One region of the Arthrobacter zhangbolii genome, then DNA from elsewhere that is predicted to be linked to it. Evidence: riboswitches for the same ligand, from Rfam matches in the RefSeq annotation. Region 1 holds a riboswitch; each other region holds the start of a gene.
What was found. A riboswitch is a leader RNA that binds a small molecule or an ion and turns the genes downstream of it on or off. The one in region 1 is predicted to bind S-adenosylmethionine.
Positions count from the first base shown of each region.

Region 2: it holds a riboswitch for S-adenosylmethionine, as region 1 does, so the genes downstream of both, MUK71_RS05570 (bifunctional o-acetylhomoserine/o-acetylserine sulfhydrylase) here and MUK71_RS00370 (cobalamin-independent methionine synthase II family protein) in region 1, are expected to answer to the same signal.
Region 3: it holds a riboswitch for S-adenosylmethionine, as region 1 does, so the genes downstream of both, MUK71_RS03825 (ABC transporter substrate-binding protein) here and MUK71_RS00370 (cobalamin-independent methionine synthase II family protein) in region 1, are expected to answer to the same signal.

Region 1 is NZ_CP094984.1:73,641-77,998, forward strand. It holds gene MUK71_RS00360 (hypothetical protein) at 1-124, shown strand, start outside; gene MUK71_RS00365 (hypothetical protein) at 205-417, opposite strand; gene MUK71_RS00370 (cobalamin-independent methionine synthase II family protein) at 469-1,674, opposite strand; SAM riboswitch class IV at 1,691-1,816, opposite strand; gene MUK71_RS00375 (peptide MFS transporter) at 1,941-3,344, opposite strand; gene MUK71_RS00380 (MsnO8 family LLM class oxidoreductase) at 3,641-4,358, shown strand, end outside.
Region 2 is NZ_CP094984.1:1,197,928-1,202,285, forward strand. It holds gene MUK71_RS05560 (hypothetical protein) at 1-756, opposite strand, end outside; gene MUK71_RS05565 (VOC family protein) at 927-1,577, opposite strand; SAM riboswitch class IV at 1,739-1,855, shown strand; gene MUK71_RS05570 (bifunctional o-acetylhomoserine/o-acetylserine sulfhydrylase) at 1,935-3,251, shown strand; gene metX (homoserine O-acetyltransferase MetX) at 3,261-4,358, shown strand, end outside.
Region 3 is NZ_CP094984.1:815,369-819,726, forward strand. It holds gene MUK71_RS03815 (ABC transporter permease) at 1-84, opposite strand, end outside; gene MUK71_RS03820 (ABC transporter permease) at 103-1,062, opposite strand; gene MUK71_RS03825 (ABC transporter substrate-binding protein) at 1,066-2,757, opposite strand; SAM riboswitch class I at 2,862-2,951, opposite strand; gene MUK71_RS03830 (ferredoxin reductase domain-containing protein) at 3,526-4,215, shown strand.

The DNA.
Region 1 (4,358 bases):
CGTCCTGGCTGCCCGGGGCCGTCGGCAGGAGGGCTGGACGGTGTTTAACACCGTCTGCGCGCTGGGTCTCCTGTCCGCAGCCGCCGGGATGCTGGCCCTGACCAGCGCCGGCCTGGGCAGTTAGCGCGCATTTCCACAGGCCTTTAAGCAAAGGACTGCGGCACGCGGAGTACTCTCCCGCGTGCCGCAGTCGGATGAACCGGGCTAGCGGTCCTTGTGTTTCGCCGTGAAATTCGAGTTATCGGCGTTCAGGCCCTGGGCCAGGTTCGAATGGACCTCGGTGCGCGGATCGGACCGGTCCTGGCTGCCGCTGCCGTCCGGCACCTCTTCGCCCAGGTTCTGCATGAGGTTGTCGGCGGCGTTCTCGATTGGATTGGTCGGTTCGGGTCCGGGATCCTTCGCATTGGTGTCAGCCATGATGCCCTCCTCTGCCTTCGACTATCAGCAACCTTACGATCGCAACTTTAGCTACCAGAGGCGGCTGCTGGCCAGCCGTGCGCCTTCCCCCAGCGCCTCAAGCTTGGCCTGGGCAATCTGCGGATGCACCCGACCGCCCAGACCGCAGTCCGTGGAAGCGATGACGTTCTCCCGGCCCACCAGCCGGGCAAAGCGTTCAATCCGGTCCGCCACCAGCTCCGGATGTTCCACCACGTTGGTGGCATGGGAGACGACGGCCGGGATAATCACCTTGCCCGCCGGCAGCTTGGTGTCCTCCCAGACCCGCCATTCATGTTCGTGGCGCACATTGCCCGCCTCGAAGCTGTAGCCCCCGGCATTGATCGTCAGCAGCGTGTCCACCAGATGCCGGAACTCGATGTCGGTGGTGTGCGGCCCGTGCCAGGACCCCCAGCACAGGTGGAAGCGAATCCGATCCTCCGGCAGGCCCCGCAGCGCATAGTTCAGTGCTTCCACGCGGATCTGAGTGAAGCGCAGGTAGTCCTGAACCGAAGGCTCCGGGTTGATCTGGTCCCAGTTCTCCGCAATCGACGGATCATCAATCTGCACGATCAGCCCGGCGTCGATAATCGCCTTGTACTCTTCCCGCATGGCATCCGCACACGCGTAGATGAACTCCTCCTCCGTGGCGTAGTACTCGTTGGCAATCCGGGAACAGGAACCGGGGGAAAGCGAGGCCAGGAATCCTTCCGTCAGATCTGCCGCGGCCAGGCCGGCCTTCAGGTTCGCGATATCCCCCGCCACGGCGTCGTGCCCGGTGTACTTCACCGGACCCGTGACCTTCGGGAAGATCTTCTGCGCCCCGGTGGTGATCCCCGAGGACGGGTCGGTGTAGGCCGCAGCGAAGCGCTGCCGGTCGCGGCGGTCCCCGAAGCTCGTCAGGACAACGTTGCCCGGCGAGGAACGGACGGGTTCCATCTCCCAGATGCCCGTCTCGGCCACGCTGAGACCGCTGAGCCTGGCGAAGGAATAGGACCACCAGGCGCCGTAATCCACGGCCGATGACATGGCGTGCCCGTACTCGCCGTCGTTGGGGATGTCGATGCCTGCCTGCTGCTGGCGGCGCACCAGGTCCGTCACGGCGGCCTGCAGGAGCTCCGCGTAGCCCCCGGTATCCGCAGGGTTCGCCTCCCGGGCGGCATTGGCAGCCAGCAGCTCGGGCGTGCGCGGAAGGGAACCGGCATGGGTGGTCAGAATACGGTCAGTGCTTTTACGCATGGGAATCCTCTGGGATTTCGTGCTCTTGCCCGCACCGGATGCCTGTAAAAGGCGGAGCGGGCCGCTTCGTCATCCGAACCACCCGTGAAGCATGGGGTTGGTGCACGGCCAAGTCGGAGCTTGGCGGCCGTGTCTCCTGAAGCTGGTGCCATCCTAACCATGCCGTGCCGCCCGCACCAAGCACATGACGGAACGCAAAAAGGACGGCGGCCCCGGGAAATCCCGGTGCCGCCGTCCATAAGGAGGCGCTGGTGCCGCCGTGCTTGCTAGCGCACGCCGCTCATCAGCTTCTTGATGGCCGGTGTGCCCGCTGCCAGGGCGATGCCCAGGACAATGGCGGTTCCGCCGCTGAACAGGAAGTAGCTGACCTCGGTCTCGGGGTTGTAGAACTGTGCCAGCCAGCCCGCGAGGGTGGTGCCCAGGGAAACCGAGAGGAAGAACAGTGCAACCATCTGGGTCCGGAAGACCTCCGGTGCCAGTTTGGTGGCCACGGACAGGCCGATCGGGGAGATGAAGAGTTCCGCGAAGGTGAACAGCAGCAGGATCCCGACCAGTGCCATCAGCGGGGTGCTGTTGGGTCCGCCGCCGGAGAACGGAATGAAGGCGAGGAACGCCAGGCCCATGACGGCAAGCCCCAGTGCGAACTTCAGCGGCGAGGACGGCTGCCGGTCGCCCAGCTTGGTCCAGACCGCAGCGAAAACGGCCGCGAAGATGATGATGAAGATCGGGTTGATCGACTGCACCCAGCTCGGCGGCATGGTCCAGCCGAAGATGGTCCGGTTCAGGGAGGTGTCGGCGTACAGCGCCACCACGGTGAACTGCTGCTGGAACAGGGCCCAGAAGGCGGCGCTGGCAATGAACAGCGGCATAAAGGAGTACACCCGGCGCCGTTCCAGCTTGTTGACCTTCTTGCTGCCAAGGATGATGACGAAGTAGGCAACCGCGGCCAGGATGGCCACTGCGGCCATCACCACGGCCAGGTTGCCGGCGCTCAGGATGCCGAACACTACGGCCAGGACAATCGCGACGACGGCGGCCGCCGCGTAGATCCCTACCTTGAGGTACTGCTGCTTAGGCAGCGGATTGGCCACTTCGTGGGCGGTCTCGGGCAGGTACTTGCGGGTCATGCCGTACTGGACCAGGCCGATGGCCATGCCGACGGCGGCGAGGCCGAAGCCGTAGTGGAAGCCGAGTTCCACCTGGGCAAGGCCGGTCAGGAGGGGGCCCACCAGGGCGCCAAGGTTGATGCCCATGTAGAAGATGGAGAACCCGGCGTCACGCCGTTCATCCTTCTCCGCGTACAGGGTGCCCACCAGGGAGGTGGCGTTGGCTTTGACGCCGCCGGAACCGAGGGCAATCATGATCAGGCCCGCTGCCAGCCCGGGAGTGCCCGGCAGGACGGCCAGGGCAATGTGGCCGAGCATAACGACGGCGGCAGAGTAGAAGAGCACGCGCTCGGACCCGAGGACGCGGTCCGCCAGCCAGGCAGCAAGAATGGTGGAGAGGTAGACACCGCCGCCGTAGGCGCCGACCAGAGAGGTTGCAACAGCAATATCGATGCCGAGGCCGCCGTCAGTGACCGAGTAGTACATGTAGTACAGCAGGATGCCCTGCATGCCGTAGAACGAGAATCGTTCCCACAGCTCGACACTGAAGAGATTGGCCAACATCCGGGGATGGCCGAAGAAGGTTTTACGCGCTTCTTGGACGCCTGGGTTACTGGGGGTATGGCTCACCCGTTAATGGTCCCACTCCCGAAGCGGGTGAGCGCCCCCCAATCCCGGGGAATCCGCCCGGGGCCGGGGAGGTTCTTTGTGAAGGTGTGCGTAAGCTCACCCGTTTTCGGCTCGATTTTGGCGAGATTACGTGCTTACCTCCCCCCGTTACGCCCGGATTTGGTGTCCGGACACTGATTTGCCTACAAGTGTGCCGGAATTCCCCGGCCGGGCCCGGGGTTGGCACCGGTATGGCTTCCCTGAATATCCCCGTCTCCATCCTTGACCGGGCCAACTCCCGGGAGGGAGACACCGAGGCCGAAGCACTGCAGGCGGTGGCAGAACGGGCCGAGTCGGCCGAAAAACTGGGGTTCCGCCGCTTCTGGGTGGCTGAACACCATGCCGTGGCCGGTATTGCCGGCTCGGCGCCTGCCGTCCTGATGGCAGCCCTGGCTGCCCGCACCCGAAGCATCCGCATCGGATCCGGCGGCATGATGCTGCCCAACCACCAACCGCTGGTGGTGGCGGAACAGGCCGCAACCCTCAATGCCCTCTATCCGGGCCGCATTGACCTGGGTGTGGGACGCTCGGTCGGTTTCACGTCGGCCGTTCGCCGGGCGCTGCATGCGGGGAAAGCCGAAGCCGAACAGTTCGAGGAACATCTGGCCGAATTGCTGGCCTACCTGGACGGGACAGCCGCAATTACCGCCAGGCCGCAGGACCATGGCCAGACGCCCGTATTTGTGCTGGCCACCGGTACCGGCGCCGATATAGCGGCACGGGCCGGGCTCGGGCTGGTTTTGGGCGGGCCGGCACTTTTCCGCAGCTCCCCGGAATCCGCGCTGGAACGGTACCGGAATGGGTTCCGGCCTTCCCGCCGGTTCCCGCGGCCCTACGTGCTGGCAGCGGTGAACGTTGCCGTTGCCGCCACCGAAAGTGCCGCAACCCGCCTGCTGCTGCCCGAAGCCA
Region 2 (4,358 bases), 1.1 Mb from region 1:
GTTGGCACCGTACTTCACTGCACCGTCGAATTCTCCGACCACCCGCTGGTCCTTCCAATAAAAATCTGTTCGGAAGCGACCCATTGAAGTAAGAAATTCATACTGAAGCTCCGGAACCGGAAAACCATGGCGGTGCAGAACTGCACGTGAATACGATTCCCCGGGGGACTCGGACCGGGGGTCGGCAAAGTCGATTACGCGCCGGGCCCTCGTCTGTTTGGCCATGTCGGGCAGGTTCCGAGCCAGTTTTTCCAGCTCGTCTTTGTTCGTGGCTGGGCGGCCGTGCACCAGGTGCGGGCGCAGGACACTGTCCATAGCCGGAACCGAGTGCTCGAAAGCCAGATACACGGCCATGTCCAGGGCGGTCTGTGCACGGGAGGTCAGCGACATTCCCTCCACAACATCGAGCGGCTCCAGCAGCTTGCGTTCCGTCCAGTGGAGACCGCCCCGGCGCCGGCCGTGGGAGGACGGGGAAGCCAGCAGTAGCACCTCAGGTGGTGAATCGATCACCGGTAGCCCCCAAATGACGGCGGCGGACTGCTGGACGAGGACGCGTTGCCCGGGCACCTGTTGTGATGCTGCCTGGATACGTACCCGCTCTTTTTCCCAGGCACGGAGCTGTCGCCATACCTCGACGTCGATATAGATCCCGGCACGAAGCCTCACCAGTTGCCCCGCCCGGCACTGCAGGGCAAGGGAACGGCGGCCTGAGCCGAAGGAATCGGCGTCAGCCGCGAAGATGAGCTCGGGATTCACGCCTTCAGGGTGGAAGGGCGGTGGCGTAGATGCGAGCGAACCAGGCTCAAATGTGGAAAACCTGCGGCTCGGAGAGAGAATCTACCGGTTTGGGAAATTCCTGCCACTTTGCAGCGGAGGGAATTCTCAGACCGGCAGGAAAACCCCAAACCGGCAGCAAAACCCCGGAGCTAGATCTCCACCCGGCCGTTGGCGGTGTCGAAGGTGACCGACATGATGCCGGGCGTGCCGGCCGGAGCGATCCAGGTGACGTCGACGCCCTCCAGCGGTGCCTCCACCGGGTGGCCCAGCCAGTCAGTGACCCGGGCAGCCGACCCGGCGATGGTCAGCGAATTCAGTTTCACCGAACCGGGCATCCCGGGCAGGGCATTGGAGGGGTGCAGTGCCTCGGTGCCGTCATCCCAGCGCAGCAGGTAGGGCACCTGGGGATCCGCGATCAGGCCGTTGATGCCGATCTGGCGCCAGGTGAGTTCCTGGCCATCAGGGAATTTGCGGTTGCCCGGCACTGACGGGCGGCCCAGGCGTTCTTCGAAGGGCGAGAGGTCATCGACTGCAACGCACCACCCCATCCAGCCGCCTCCGCATTCGGAGCGCTGGCGGACGGCCTGCCCGAAGGGCGCCTTGTCCGAGGCAGGGTGGTTGAGCACCTCGACAACTTCCACATATTGGTTGTTGGCCAGGGGCAGGATCATATTGCGGGTACCGAATCGGGGGTGGACGCCACCCTTTACGAAGTCGGCTCCGAGAGCAGCAGCAATCCTCTCGGTGGTGGCCAAAAGACCGTCGGATTCACAGGCATAAGAAACATGGTCCAAGCGCATGCGGCTCATTGTGGCACGTTGTGATGCCCGTCTCGACTAAGGGAAGCCTAAGAAGAAATCCAGTTGCCTCAGGACACGAAATCTATACACGGGGCCGGTTATTTTTTCACGAAAAGTCACGAAGGTTGCGCATCCTCAGCGGATCAGTTTTTATGGGTGCAGGTCATGAGTGCCAGCAGATAGCCCCGGCTTGCTGGCCGGCAACCCTCCAACCGCGGTGGGGTGCCCCGGGTGAAGACCTGGCCGCACGCCAAAAGGGCGTCCGGCAAGCGCGGGTCCCACAAACCCCACCGGACATCCGGCGTACCCGGATGTTCCCGCGAAGGTAGTGTGCGGCCCCTGGAATGAGGGAGCATCATGAGTGCAGATTGGTCTTTTGAAACCCGTCAGATCCACGTAGGACAGGAGCCCGACGCCGTCACCGGCGCCCGCGCCCTGCCCATCTACCAGACATCGTCCTTCGTCTTTCCCAGCGCCGAGGCAGCCGCAAACCGGTTTGCCCTGGCCGATCTTGAACCCATCTACACCCGGATCGGAAACCCCACCCAGGAAGCGGTGGAGAACCGGATCGCGTCCCTGGAAGGCGGGGTCGGCGCACTGCTGCTGGCCTCGGGACAGGCCGCGGAAACCTTCGCCCTGCTGAACGTGGCCCAGGCCGGTGACCACATTGTGGCCAGCCCCAGCCTGTACGGCGGCACGTACAACCTGTTAAAGCACACGCTGAAGAAGTTCGGCATCGAGACCACCTTTGTGCAGGACCCGGATGACCTGGAGCAGTGGCGCACCGCGGTGCAGCCCAACACCAAGGCGTTCTTCGGCGAGGTGGTGTCCAACCCGCGCCAGGACGTACTGGACCTTGAAGGCATCAGCGCCGTGGCACACCAGGCCGGGGTGCCGCTGATCGTGGACAACACGCTCGCCACGCCGTACCTCATCCGCCCCATTGAATGGGGTGCGGACATTGTGGTGCACTCGGCCACCAAGTACCTCGGCGGGCACGGCACCTCCATTGCCGGCGTCATCGTGGATTCGGGGAACTTCGACTTCGCGGCGGACCCGGAGAAGTTCCCCGGCTTCAACACACCGGATGAGAGCTACAACGGGCTGGTCTACGCCCGGGACCTGGGGGTCGGGAGCCCGCTTGGCGCCAACCTGGCCTTCATCCTCAAGGCACGTGTGCAGCTGCTGCGCGATCTCGGCTCGGCGGTCTCACCGTTCAACGCGTTCCTTATTGCCCAGGGCCTGGAAACCCTCAGCCTGCGGGTGGAGCGGCACGTGGCCAACGCCGTCGAGGTTGCCAACTGGCTGGAGGCGCACGACGACGTCCTGTCCGTTGCGTACGCGGGCCTGGAGTCGAGCCCGTGGTTCGAACGCGGACGCAAGTACGGCCCGCGCGGAACGGGGGCCATTGTGTCCTTCGAGATTGCCGGGGGAGTGGAAGCAGGCAAGCGGTTCGTGGATGGTTTGGAACTGCACTCCCATGTGGCCAACGTGGGTGACGTGCGCTCGCTGGTCATCCATCCGGCCTCCACCACGCACAGCCAGCTGGGAGCCGAGGCGCAGCTCGCCGCCGGAGTCAGCCCCGGGCTCGTGCGGCTCTCCGTGGGCATCGAGCACATTGACGACATCCTCGCGGATCTCGAGGCCGGCTTCCGGGCCGCCAAGGGCGCGTAACGGGGCACCGTGACTATTCGGCATTCTGCACCGCAGTACCCCGCCACCGCCGTGGACGGGGTGCTGCGGTTCGCCTCGATCGGCGGACTTGAACTGGAAACCGGCGGATACCTGCCCGACGTCGTCCTCGGGTATGAGACGTGGGGCCAGCTGAACGCGGACGCGAGCAACGCCGTGTTTGTGGCCCACGCCCTCACCGGAAGCACCCATGTGGCCCGCGGGCACACGGATGAGCCCGGCTGGTGGGATGAGCTGGTGGGGCCGGGCCGGCCCGTGGACACCAATCGGTTCTACGTGGTCGCGGCGAATATGATCGGCGGCTGCTACGGCTCCACCGGCCCGTCCTCGCTGGACCCGCAGGGCCTGCCGTGGGGCTCACGGTTCCCGCTGGTTACCATCCGTGACGCCGTGCGGGCCGAGGCACGGCTGGCGGACCGCCTTGGCATAGCCCGTTGGCATGCCGTGCTGGGCGGCTCCCTGGGCGGGGCGCGGGCGCTGGAATGGGCGGCCACGGAACCGGACCGGGTGCAGCGCTGTGCCGTGATCGCGGCAACCCCGGCCAGCACCGCCGAACAGATCGCCTTTGCGCAGGCGCAGATTGCCGCCATCCGGCTGGACCCGGACTTCAGCGGCGGCGATTACTACAACGGGAACCCGCCCCTGGCAGGCCTCGGCCTGGCCCGGCGGATCGCCCACATTACCTACCGGTCCGAACCGGAGCTCGAATACCGGTTCGGGCGCAGCCCGCAGGAGGACGAGAACCCCTTCGGCGCCGTTTTGCCCGCTGAACGGGGCCGATACGCCGTCGAAAGCTACCTCGACCACCAGGCCGGCAAGCTGGCCGGCCGTTTCGACGCCAATACCTACCTGGTCCTGACCGAAGCGCTGATGGGGCACGACGTCGCCCGCGGGCGCGGCTCGCTGCGCCAGGCCCTGGCGCGGACGACGGCGGAATTCTTTGTGGCTGCCGTGGAATCAGACCGCCTCTACTTTCCACAGCAATCGGCCGACCTCGCTGCGGCGCTGCCGCGCGGCACACAGGTGCATTTGATCCGCGCCCCGATAGGGCACGACGGTTTCCTCACCAACGTGCGGGAGATCGCCGGC
Region 3 (4,358 bases), 740 kb from region 1:
TTTGCCCGGAAGGCGGGACGGCGCGGGCGCGGCGGTCGATGCGGCTGCGGCGGGCGCGTGGACGGGAGGAAGAAGTGTGGTCATCGGTTCGCCTTATCGGTTTCAGGCAGCGAGGGCACGGGCAGAGCCCTGCTGTGCGTCGGTGAGGATGCGCGGATCCAGCAGCGGGTGGATCAGGTCCACCGCCAGGTTGACTGCCACAAAAACCGCGGCGGTCAGCAGGACGAGCCCCTGGACCAGCGGCACGTCCTGGGCGGTTACGGCCTGCAGCACCACGGACCCCAGCCCGGTGCGGGAGAACACGGTTTCGGTGATCACGGACCCGGCGAAGAGGGTGCCCACCGTGATGCCCAGGATGGCCAGCGCGGGACCGGCGGCGTTTTTGAGCACGTGCCGGAAAAAGATCCGGGCCGGGGAAGCGCCCTTGGCCCGCAGCACGTCGATGAACGGCAGCCGGTAGACCTGGTCCGCGCTTTTCAGCAGCACCTGTGCCAGCGGCGCGGAGACGTGGACGGCCAGCACAAACACCGGCACGGCCAGGGACAGGAATGAGCCGTCCGGGAAAATGGACAGTACGCCCAGCCGGATGGAGAGCAGTTCCAGCAGGACCAGGCCCAGCCAGAACACCGGCACCGCCGAGAACAGCGGCGGCAGGTTCGCCAGGATCCGGCGCACCCGCCCGGACGGTGCCAGCACCGCGGCGGACACCACTGCCAGGGCAATAACGACGGCGGCCGCCAGGGCCGATCCGGCCAGCGCCAGCGTGGAGCCCAGCGCCCCGCCGATCCGCTGCATCACCGGTTCCCCGGAGGTCAGCGAGTACCCGGCGTCGCCCTGCAGCAGGGCGCCGAGCTGGTGGAGGTACTGCACCGCCAGCGGCTGGTCATACCCGTACTGGGCCTTCATGGTGTCGATGGCGGCCTGGTCCACGGCCGAATCCGCGGTGAGGAAAATGGTGACCGGGTCGCTGGGCAGCAGCTGCACGGCAAGGAAAATCAGGGTGTACGCCAGCCACACCACCAGGATGGCCTGGCCGGTGCGCAGCAACAGATAACGGGTCACGGCTTAGCTCCCCGCCGTCCAGGCGCCCTGGAAGATGGGCGCTGTTCCGGACGTGAAGTCAATGTGCGTGTCCGGGCCTGCGCCGTAGACCTGCACCTCGTCCCACAGCACCAGGGAGTAGGCCTGCTCCAGGACCAGGGCGCGCTGCTCCTCGGCCAGGATCCGGTCCCGGTCCGGTCCGGGGCCGGCTGCGCGCTCGGCGGCGAAGAGCTCATTCAGTGCCGGGTCCGAGGTGTGGGTCATGGTGTTGTTATCCGGTTCAAAAATGGGCCCGAGTCCGCCGTAAATGAACTGCCGGGTGCCGAAGAGTTCGACGGCGGGGTCCGGCATGGCGGTGGCCAGGAACGTGTTGTCCGCCGCCCGGTTCTTCAGCTGCACGCCGATCTGCCGCCACTGCTGTTCGATCAGCTCGAAGGCCGGTTTGATCACCACGGAGTTGTTGGAGCTGGTGACGGTCAGGGCCAGTTTCTCGCCGTCCTTCTCGCGGATGCCGTCAGCGCCCACCGTCCACCCGGCGTCGTCCAGCAGGTCCTTGGCCTGCTCCGGGTCATAGGCCAGCTCGGCGCTGAGGTCCACGAATCCCGGTGCCCCGTGGTTCAGCACGGAGGCGGCGATGGTGTAACTGTCCGAAAGCACGGTGTCCTTGATGGACTGCCGGTCGATGCCCAGCTGCAGTGCGCGGCGGACCTGCGGATCTGCGAGCCGTCCGCTGCCGGTCCGGACAGCGGCCATGTTTGACGTCAGGTCGGTTCCCGCCGGCGCCAGGACCTGGCTCCCGCTGGCGGCCAGTGCGGCTTCGTCTGCCGGCTGCAGTCCGCGGACCAGGTCCACCTGACCGGATTGCACGGCACCGGCCCGGTGCGCCACCTCGGGCAGGTACTTGATGACCACCCGGTCCAGATATGCGGCGCCCTGGTTGTCCGAGGTCTCGGGTGCCCACGCGTAGTCCCCGCGCTTGGCCAGCACCACCTCCTCGTCGGGTTTCTCGGATTCGAAGACAAACGGGCCGGAACCGGAAATGCGGGACAGGGCGGACTGCCCAGCGGCGTCAAGGCCCAGGGTGGCCGGGGAGACCAAGCCGGCGGTGACGGAGGAGGTGGCCCGCAGGAAGTTGGAATTCGGAGCGGCCAGGGTGACCTTTACCTGGTCCGGGGCCGTCACTTCACTGGAGGTATAGCCGGCGAAGTCGACGTTCGGCTGGATCTGGGCAGCGGGAATACCGAATCCGAAACTGTCCAGATTCGCTTTGACCGCGGCGGCATCCAGCGGCGTGCCGTCGCTGAAGGTGACACCGGGGCGGACGGTGAAGATGAACTCGGTGTGCTCGGCGTTGGCTGAGAATTCGGAGGCGAGCCACGGCACCAGATCACCTGACTCCGGATCGAAATAGGTCAGCCGGTCCAGCACGCTGTTCAGCACGTTGGCTTTTTCGTAAAACCGGGCGGACTGGGTTTGCCAGTTGTTGATCGGCGTGACCTCGGCGTAGATCAGGGTGCCGCCCTCCACCGGGGTTCCGGCGGCCACCCGGGTTCCGGGGCCCTGGTCCGACGCCGCCTGCTGGCAGCCGGTCAGGGCCAGGGCTGCCGCCGCGAAAGCGGCGGCGATCTTCAGGGCGGTGCGCCGCCGCAGCAGCGCCCCGGTAACGGGGGTGGCCCCTGGTCCGGGGTGAGGGTCTGTCTGGTTCAGGTAAAGCATGGGGCGGTCCTCTCAGTCATCACCGAGGCACACCGCATCCAGGCACGTTGGAGGCCATCACCGCATGGCAAAGCAGCGGTCATGGACCAACGGTGAATGAGGTTTCTCCATCGGTCCTGGCATTAGCACCGTCCCCCGAAGGGTGGTTGCTGCGACGTCAACGAGCCAGGTCTCTCAGCCGCTCTGGATGGTAAGTCGTCCAAAACAGGTTGTGCGGACAGGACCCATACAAACCCGCCCGGACCCGGTCCGCAAGGCCGGTGACGAAATATTTCCCTTGATGACAAAGACAGTTTTTGATGGGCCCTTACCGCGCGCGCGAAGGACCTGGCGGAGGATTGTTTTGTTCCTTTTTGCCGGGCCCGGCCGGGCTTGACAATGCGGTGCCGGCTGGGAGTACGGTTCTGCACATCCCGTTTCCGCCGGACCCCGGATATCTCAGCTGCCTCGCTGGAACTAGGGGTTTATGAATAGCGGGAAATATATCCCCGGCGGCTGTTTGTAAACCATTGTGACCGCCTGCTGAAGTTATTCTCTCCGACCGTTTCGTCCCTGCCGACAGCAAGGCGAAAGCCGGTACCGGCCGGTTACCGTTCACCGGCTTCAGGGGTGGGGAATCCGCCGCCGTCATGCGGACCCGCCGGGCCGGACACGAAGGCTGCGCAAAAATCAACCACATTTTTAAAACCCTTTTATAAACGTCAGGATTGGTGCTAAATGGGTATATCCACCGCCCCGGAAATATGCTGGAAGATTCCAGGCCATCGCGTGTATTCCGTCCATGAAACGGCAGCCTTGGTACAGCTGGAATGGCCCGCTGAATTGGATGAAAAGGACCTGCTGGAAGGAGGGCACGTTGCTGTTTCCGCTGCCGCCGCAACGGGGGTGCATACCAGCTATTTTGCGGTGCTGTCCGTAGACCGCGGGAGCCGCACCATGACCCTCTACGTGAAGCGGAGCGCACGCGGGTTGGTCAGTGCAGCGCTGCTGGACCCGGCAGGCGGTGCGGTGCTGTCCATCTCCCGGCCGGGCCCGGGCATCCTGCTGCCCGGCTCCGTCCACCGCCCCCTGTTCGTTGCCGCCGGTTCCGGTCTGGCCTCCGGTCTGGGCCTATTGGGGAGGCTGCTGCGGGACCCGGCACGGCAGTATGAACGCGCCGCCCTGTTTTTTGTAGGCCGCAGCGATGAATGCGACACGGTCCGCGACGTTCTTGCAGCCGGCGGGCTGGCAACCTCCGTTGAGTTGCGGCTGTGGGATACCGGCAGCCAGGGCCGGCGCGTCACCGCTCAGGATCTGCTGGGCGTCCTGGCTACCCAGCACCCGGACTGGATTTACGTCTGCGGACCCGCGTCCTTTGCCGGGATGGTCCGGGAAGCTGCTGCCGCAACCGCCGGACCGGCTGCGGCGGTGGTGGCCGAGTGCTACGACCCGCCTCTGGAACCGGCCCGGCCGGAGTGAGGCAGGAACCGGAGAATCCAGCCGGCGCGCACGGCGTCCGGTGATCCGCCGCACCCCGAATCGGGCAGGCTTCGCCGGGGGCGGTACATGTACTGTTTATCCTGCGGCTCAGAAGCGGAAGTGCTTGCCGGGGGATGGGGGAT